One region of the Halalkalibacter oceani genome, then DNA from elsewhere that is predicted to be linked to it. Evidence: predicted binding sites of a transcription regulator. Region 1 holds the regulator's gene; each other region holds the start of a gene.
The links. Region 1 encodes LexA, which represses DNA repair genes until DNA is damaged. Its sites were predicted from a motif close to CGAACATATGTTCG; they were not measured.

Region 2: the regulator LexA is predicted to act here: its motif matches at 702-715, upstream of recA (recombinase RecA).
Region 3: the regulator LexA is predicted to act here: its motif matches at 877-890, upstream of ABMB67_RS03715 (DNA polymerase IV).

Annotation. Positions count from the first base shown of each region.
Region 1 is NZ_JBEPKD010000001.1:20,309-22,579, reverse strand. It holds gene ABMB67_RS00120 (YneB family resolvase-like protein) at 1-403, opposite strand, end outside; gene ABMB67_RS00115 (hypothetical protein) at 388-654, opposite strand; gene lexA (transcriptional repressor LexA) at 805-1,428, shown strand; gene ABMB67_RS00105 (hypothetical protein) at 1,464-1,637, opposite strand; gene sda (sporulation histidine kinase inhibitor Sda) at 1,793-1,945, opposite strand; gene ABMB67_RS00095 (hypothetical protein) at 2,116-2,271, shown strand, end outside.
Region 2 is NZ_JBEPKD010000003.1:12,447-14,717, reverse strand. It holds gene ABMB67_RS05200 (DEAD/DEAH box helicase) at 1-594, shown strand, start outside; gene recA (recombinase RecA) at 824-1,873, shown strand; gene ABMB67_RS05190 (metallophosphoesterase family protein) at 2,106-2,271, shown strand, end outside.
Region 3 is NZ_JBEPKD010000002.1:56,801-59,071, reverse strand. It holds gene ABMB67_RS03725 (M20/M25/M40 family metallo-hydrolase) at 1-414, shown strand, start outside; gene ABMB67_RS03720 (hypothetical protein) at 571-780, opposite strand; gene ABMB67_RS03715 (DNA polymerase IV) at 1,073-2,263, shown strand.

The DNA.
Region 1 (2,271 bases):
TATTTTGCAGCTTGCGCTGGTATTCCTCCACGATCGCTACAATTTCCAATACCATTTCATCCGCTTCAGACAGAAACAGCTCTCCTTGATCGCGGATCGATAACACCGTCACGTTCAGCTTACGGAGCTGGTGAAGCAGGGCGATCTTCGCATTTCCCCTGCCAAGTCTCGTATCATCCTGAATCAGCAGCGTGTCCGCTTTACCTTCCTGAAAAAGATCAAGGACAGCGAGCATTCCTTCCCGGTCGACTTCATAGCCGCTTGCCGTCTCTCTGATCTGCTCCACGACTTTCAGCTGCTTCTTTTCTGCCAACTGCAAAAGCTCCGTCAGCTGACGCCGTAATGAAGATTCCTGTTGCGCTTTTTCCGTACTGACGCGGCAATAAATTATCGCTGCTCCCATTCGTTTTCGTCACTCTCCGGCTCCATCTCTTCATTTGAATAAACAAACAGCCAATTGTCCTTCTCCATCGCTTGATTGAGTTGCAGTGGATGCGCCGGGCCGGCAAACAGGTCTTCCTCCAGCTGTTCGGCGTCATAGCCGACCTGTTGGTCTCCCCGATCGCTTGTTAAAAGAGCTGTATACATAAATACTAATGCGACAATCGCCAGTATGACAATAAATAATTCCTGTCCAGTAAGTCGTTTAATCATTTCGCTTCACCTCAAATAAGAATATCTGTTCGCTTTTATAATAATAAGAACAAGCGTTTGTGTCAATAGTTTTTTTAGAACTAACGTTTGCATTACATATGTTCGCATGGTACAATTTAGCTAAACAGGAAAGCGAATTGGGGTGACATGATGTCAAAGCTATCAAAGAGACAGCTTGAAATACTGGAATACATTAAAGACGAGGTAAGGAAAAAGGGATATCCGCCCTCTGTAAGAGAAATTGGAGAAGCCGTCGGTCTCGCTTCCAGTTCCACGGTACACGGTCACTTGTCCCGCCTTGAAAAGAAAGGCTACATCCGCCGGGACCCGACCAAGCCGAGAGCGATTGAGATTCTTCATTTGGATCATGAGGTTCAAGCTGTTAAGGAGCAAAAGACGACGTATGTTCCGATCATCGGAAAGGTCACTGCGGGGAATCCAATTACCGCGGTTGAAAATATTGAAGATTACCTGCCTCTGCCTGATCATCTCGGTTCACATGAGAATACATATGTTCTTGTGATTCAAGGGGACAGTATGATTGAAGCCGGAATTTTCGATGGAGATATGGTCATTGTCCGCCAGCAGCAATCGGCTGACAACGGGGATATTATCGTTGCGATGACAGAAGAAAACGAAGCCACCGTGAAGCGTTTCTTCCGCGAGAAGGATTACATTCGCCTTCAGCCGGAAAACTCAACAATGGCCCCGATTTTATTAAAGGATTGTACGGTTCTGGGAAAAGTGATCGGCGTTTTTCGGACGATTCACTAAGCAAACCCATATATTGCTGAAGCGCTTTGTTCTCATTAGAACGAGCGTTTTTTATTCTCGCTTTGAAAAAAAGAAGGAAACCCTTCCTCTCTGTACTTTGCCGAATGAACGAGCCATTTTAAAAATTCGACTTCCTTTTGGGTAAGCTTTCGGCCCAGCTGCTGCTCCAGCATCTTTTCCATTTCTTCTACTTTTTTGGCCAGCTTCAACTTCCTTCCTCCTTTTCTCATCTAAACTTTTTCAGCTCGCTGAAACGATTTTTCTTTAAAACAAATGAGGATATGACCAAGGTTTCCCTTTGACATATCCTGTATCCAGTATGTAAAAAGGTGAAGCGATCCTATCTATTATAAGGCTGGTGCTACTAAACACTTTTCAGCTCTCTTACTTTCAGTTCATTTTTTAACGTTTCAATGAAATCATGCTCTAACCCACACTTGATCGCTTCGGCTAATGCTTCCTGCAACTTATCATCAGTCAGCTTTTCAAGACTTTTGTTGTAGCACGTTATGTACATGTCGTTCATCCTTCCCTTATTTATTACTGATAAATACCCACTATCTTCATTCTTAAAACGTAATTTTTTCCTAATTCCACTCATGAAAGCAGTGCTTTGTATAGGATGACAGCCTGAGTCAAACAATAATAAAGGCAGCGGCATCTTGTTGACTTTTAGGAGGGCAAAGTATGAATGAACAGCAACAGCTTTATGCAGAAATTTACCGGACAAAAGAAAAACTTCTCGAGTTAAATTCAAATTACTGGGACTTATACTCTGACTTTTCTACCTGGTACTTCTGGGTTAATTTACTGACGATCCTATTACCTCTCTTTTATTTGTAT
Region 2 (2,271 bases), on a different contig from region 1:
CTGACACTTGTGACACCGCGGGAAATGAAGCATCTTCGTTCGATTGAACAGGAAATTAAGATGAGCATTCCATCGCAGGACGTGCCGACGATCGAGGATGTTGTGGAAAAACAGCAAAACTCGTGGAAGAAGCTGATCTCTGACACGATTGCCTCAGGCGGAAAAGAAGCCGAGCTGTTTGCCCCGCTCGTTCATGAAATTTTAGCCGAGCATACGCCGGAAGAGGTCGTCTCAGCGCTGTTGCGGATGAACTTCTCAACCGACACGTCAGCCGATGAAGCGGGCTACAACTTCGGCGATACCGGAGGCGCTAAAGGCATGATCCGCTTCTTTATCAATGTCGGACGCAATGTCAATATGACGCCGAAAATTCTCGCCGATGAAATTTCCGAGCTTGTCGGCATTCCGGCGAAAGAGGTCGGCAGAATCGATATTTTTGAAAACTTTACTTTTGTGGAAGTGCCGGAAGACGTCGCTCCGTTTGTGTATGAAGCGTTACGCTACTCCCGCATTAATGGCGCGCGCGTTAACCTCGAGCCTGCCAAGCCGCGCCCGAAGCGCGAACGCAAACCATCTCCCGCACCCCGGCGTTAAATCTTTCAAGCATTATGGCTTCGGGCTTGTCCGAAAAGGGAACGATCCCCTTTCGGACAGGCCCCTTTCCCTCTTTCCCCCTCCCTTGCGTTTCCAGTAAACAAACCCGAATGAATGTTCGTAAAAACTATTGGCAAATGGGATGAAAAGATGTATGATAGAAAAGAACAAAACATAGATTCGCTTTTTATGGCTTACCTATATATTTTAATGATTAGGAGAGATGGAAATGAGTGATCGTAAAGCAGCTCTTGATATGGCATTGCGCCAGATCGAAAAACAATTTGGGAAAGGTTCGATTATGAAGCTCGGCGAACAGACGGACCAGCGCGTTTCGACGGTCTCCAGCGGCGCGCTCGCGCTTGACATTGCCCTCGGAGTGGGCGGTTATCCGAAAGGCCGGGTTATTGAGGTATATGGTCCTGAATCATCCGGTAAAACGACGGTCGCCCTTCACGCGATTGCCGAAATCCAGCGTCAGGGAGGCCAGGCGGCTTTTATTGATGCCGAGCATGCTCTCGACCCGGTTTACGCGCAGAAGCTGGGCGTAAACATTGACGAGTTGCTGCTGTCCCAGCCGGATACGGGGGAACAGGCGCTTGAAATCGCCGAGGCACTCGTGCGCAGTGGCGCCGTCGATATGATCGTAATCGACAGTGTGGCCGCCCTTGTACCGAAAGCGGAAATTGAAGGCGACATGGGGGACAGCCACGTCGGTTTGCAGGCCCGTCTGATGTCCCAGGCGCTGCGGAAGCTGTCCGGAGCGATCAACAAATCAAAGACGATTGCGATCTTTATTAACCAGATTCGTGAGAAGGTCGGCGTCATGTTCGGAAATCCGGAAACGACTCCGGGCGGACGTGCGCTGAAGTTCTATTCCTCTGTCCGGCTTGAAGTGCGCCGTGCTGAAACGCTAAAGCAAGGCAACGATATGGTCGGAAACAAAACGAGAATTAAGGTCGTCAAAAACAAAGTAGCTCCTCCTTTCAAACAGGCGGAAGTTGACATTATGTATGGAGAAGGCATTTCGCGCGAAGGTTCGATTTTAGATATCGCCTCTGAGCTTGATATTGTGCAAAAGAGCGGAGCATGGTACTCTTTTAACGAAGAACGACTTGGACAAGGGCGGGAAAATGCAAAGCAGTTCCTGAAGGAAAATGAAGCGATTATGGAAGAAATCGAAACATTAATTCGAGATCACTACGGCCTGAATGAAGAGATTACAGTGGAGCCTGCCAGCGCAGAAGCTCCGGAGGAAATCCCATTTGATTTGAAATAGGCTTGATGGGCGCTGGAAATCTGTCAATCTACTAACAGGACGTTCCGGTAACCGACGGAACAAGAGCCGGTCAGTAACGGGGAGGAAGGTGTGTGTACAACTCCTTTCTTCCCTTTTGACGCACGTCTAAAAGCGGCGGGTAAAATCTGCAAAGCGAGCAGGGAACGGATTTCCTTTCTGCTCGCTTTGCCGTTTAGATTACGAAGGGCGTATCCGACAATGGAGGCGTAAAATGAAATTTTTATATGTAACCGATACTCATATTCGCGGCACGACGCCGAAAAACCGGCTTGATGTGTATGTCGAGACGTTGAAAGCGAAGCTCGAAGAAGTCGTTGGGCTGGCGAATCGCGAACAGGTTGATGTCCTGCTCCATGGCGGCGATGTCTTTGACCGTC
Region 3 (2,271 bases), on a different contig from region 1:
GTCTGCGATCATGTCGAAATTTTGGCCGAAGCGCGCTCCCTCATTCAGGAAAAGATGGAAGCGCAAGTGGCAAAGATGAAAGAAGCCTTCGAATCAACTGCCGCCGAGATGGGCGCGCGGGCCGAGGTGGAAATCGACATTATGTATCCGGGCTTCAAGCTTGGCGATGGCGACGAGGTCGTGGAAGTCGCGAAAAGAGCGATGGCAACGATCGACCGTCAGCCGGAGTTGCTGCAGAGTGGCGGCGGAAGCGACGCCAATATTATCGCCGGCCACGGCATTCCGACCGTCAACCTTGCCGTCGGCTATGAAGAGATTCACACGAAAAACGAAAAAATGCCGATTGCCGAACTGACAAAGCTTTCCGAAGCGGTTGTGGCGATCATTCAGGAAGTAGCGAAGGGGAAGAAGTAAAGCGGGTAGACAACGAGACTGGGTTAAAGGTGAAAACAACCTTTCATCCCGGCCTCGTTTTTTTTAAAAGGTGAAAGGAGAAAAGGAGCGGGGCTGGTGTAAGCAGGCCTCGGCTTCACAGGCTGCTTCTAAGAAAATCCGCCTGTGGCATTTTTCCTAGTGATAATACGGCTGGATATTCGCAAGGTTAGGCTGACCATATTCCATGCTTTCAAGAATATACTCTTCTGAGTCACCGGTAATCGCGGCAATTTCTGCTATTGTTGGTGATTTTTTGTGTTTTTTACGGGCTAAACGTTGGATAAACTGAATCTGCTTGAACGATGAGGAGTAGAGAGACTCCTGTTTTTGTTTGCTCATGTGCATAAATAGCAGCCTCCAATCTACAGGCAGGAAATACCTCCCCTGTATAGTTACCATAACGAAAACATGTCCATCTTTCAACCAACCTTATTCCTAAATCGAACATTCTTTCGTATAATAGAGGGGGACATATAAGAAGAATTTTGCCAAATGGAAGCAAGATGAGGTGTTGCTGCTTTCTTAGAGGGGCGAGGGAGACGATCTCCATGAAAGCTTTGAACAATGCAACGCCGTGCTACGAATCGAGTTATGGTATCAAAAAAGTCATAAAATAATGGGAAAGGAGGAAAAACAGATGAAGCCGGTTCGATTAATCTTTCACTTGGATATGAACAGCTTTTTTGCATCAGTGGAGATCGCCCATGATAAGACGCTGAAAGGAAAACCTGTCGCGATAGCTGGGAACCCGAAGGAACGGAAAGGAATCATCGTGACAAGCAGCTACGAAGCTCGGGCGAAAGGGGTCAAAACAACGATGCCGATCTGGCAGGCGAAAAAGCTCTGTCCATCCTTAATCATTCTCCCGGCCAACCGTGAGCGGATCCGGCTTGCTTCACAAAGAATGTTCGCGATTTTAGCGAGCTATACGCCACTTGTTCAACAGGTTTCGGTCGATGAAGGGTATTTGGATCTTACCCATTATTTAGGGCAGATTCACCCCGTGAAGCTCGCCGGGCAAATTCAGGCAAGAATTGCAGAAGAGCTTGATTTGCCATGCAGCATCGGAATCGCTCCAAACAAATTTCTGGCGAAAATGGCGAGTGATATGAAAAAGCCGAACGGCATTACCGTCCTGAGAAAACGAGACATTCCAAAGAAGCTCTGGCCGCTTTCTATTAGTGAGATGCACGGTATTGGCAAACGGACAATTGAGAAATGGCGGCGCCTGGGAATTTTAACAATCGGTGATTTGGCCAAGGCTGATCCATTGCTGGTAAAGCAGAAATTTGGCGAGCGCGGTCTCGTTTTGCTTGACCGGTCGAACGGACACGACGACAGACCGGTCGATCCCAATGCCTATGAGGAATTTAAATCGGTCGGACATTCAACTACGTTACGCGCTGATACACGAAACGAGCAAATCATTTTTCAAACACTTGCTGAGCTGGCGGCCAAGGTTCAAAAACGATTGAAGCAAAAAGGAGTGATGGCGCGGGGCGTTCAGCTGACGATCCGTTATCACGACTGGAAAATGGTGACCCGCAGCCAGAAAGTGCTCAATCCGATAAGAGAGCAAGCTGACATTCTTCAGCAGGCATCATCTTTGTTTAAAAAAGCATGGACGCAGGAGCCGGTCCGTTTGCTCGGAATAAGCACCTATGATTTAATCGAGCAGCAATACGCGTATAAGCAGCTGGATCTCTTTTCTTATGAAAAAGACCAGAAAGAGGAGCAGCTGCTCGAAACGATCAACGACATCAAAGCCAAGTTTGGCGATCATGCTGTGCAAAAAGGCTGGCATCAAAATAGAGGCACGCAAAAGTAAACAATCAC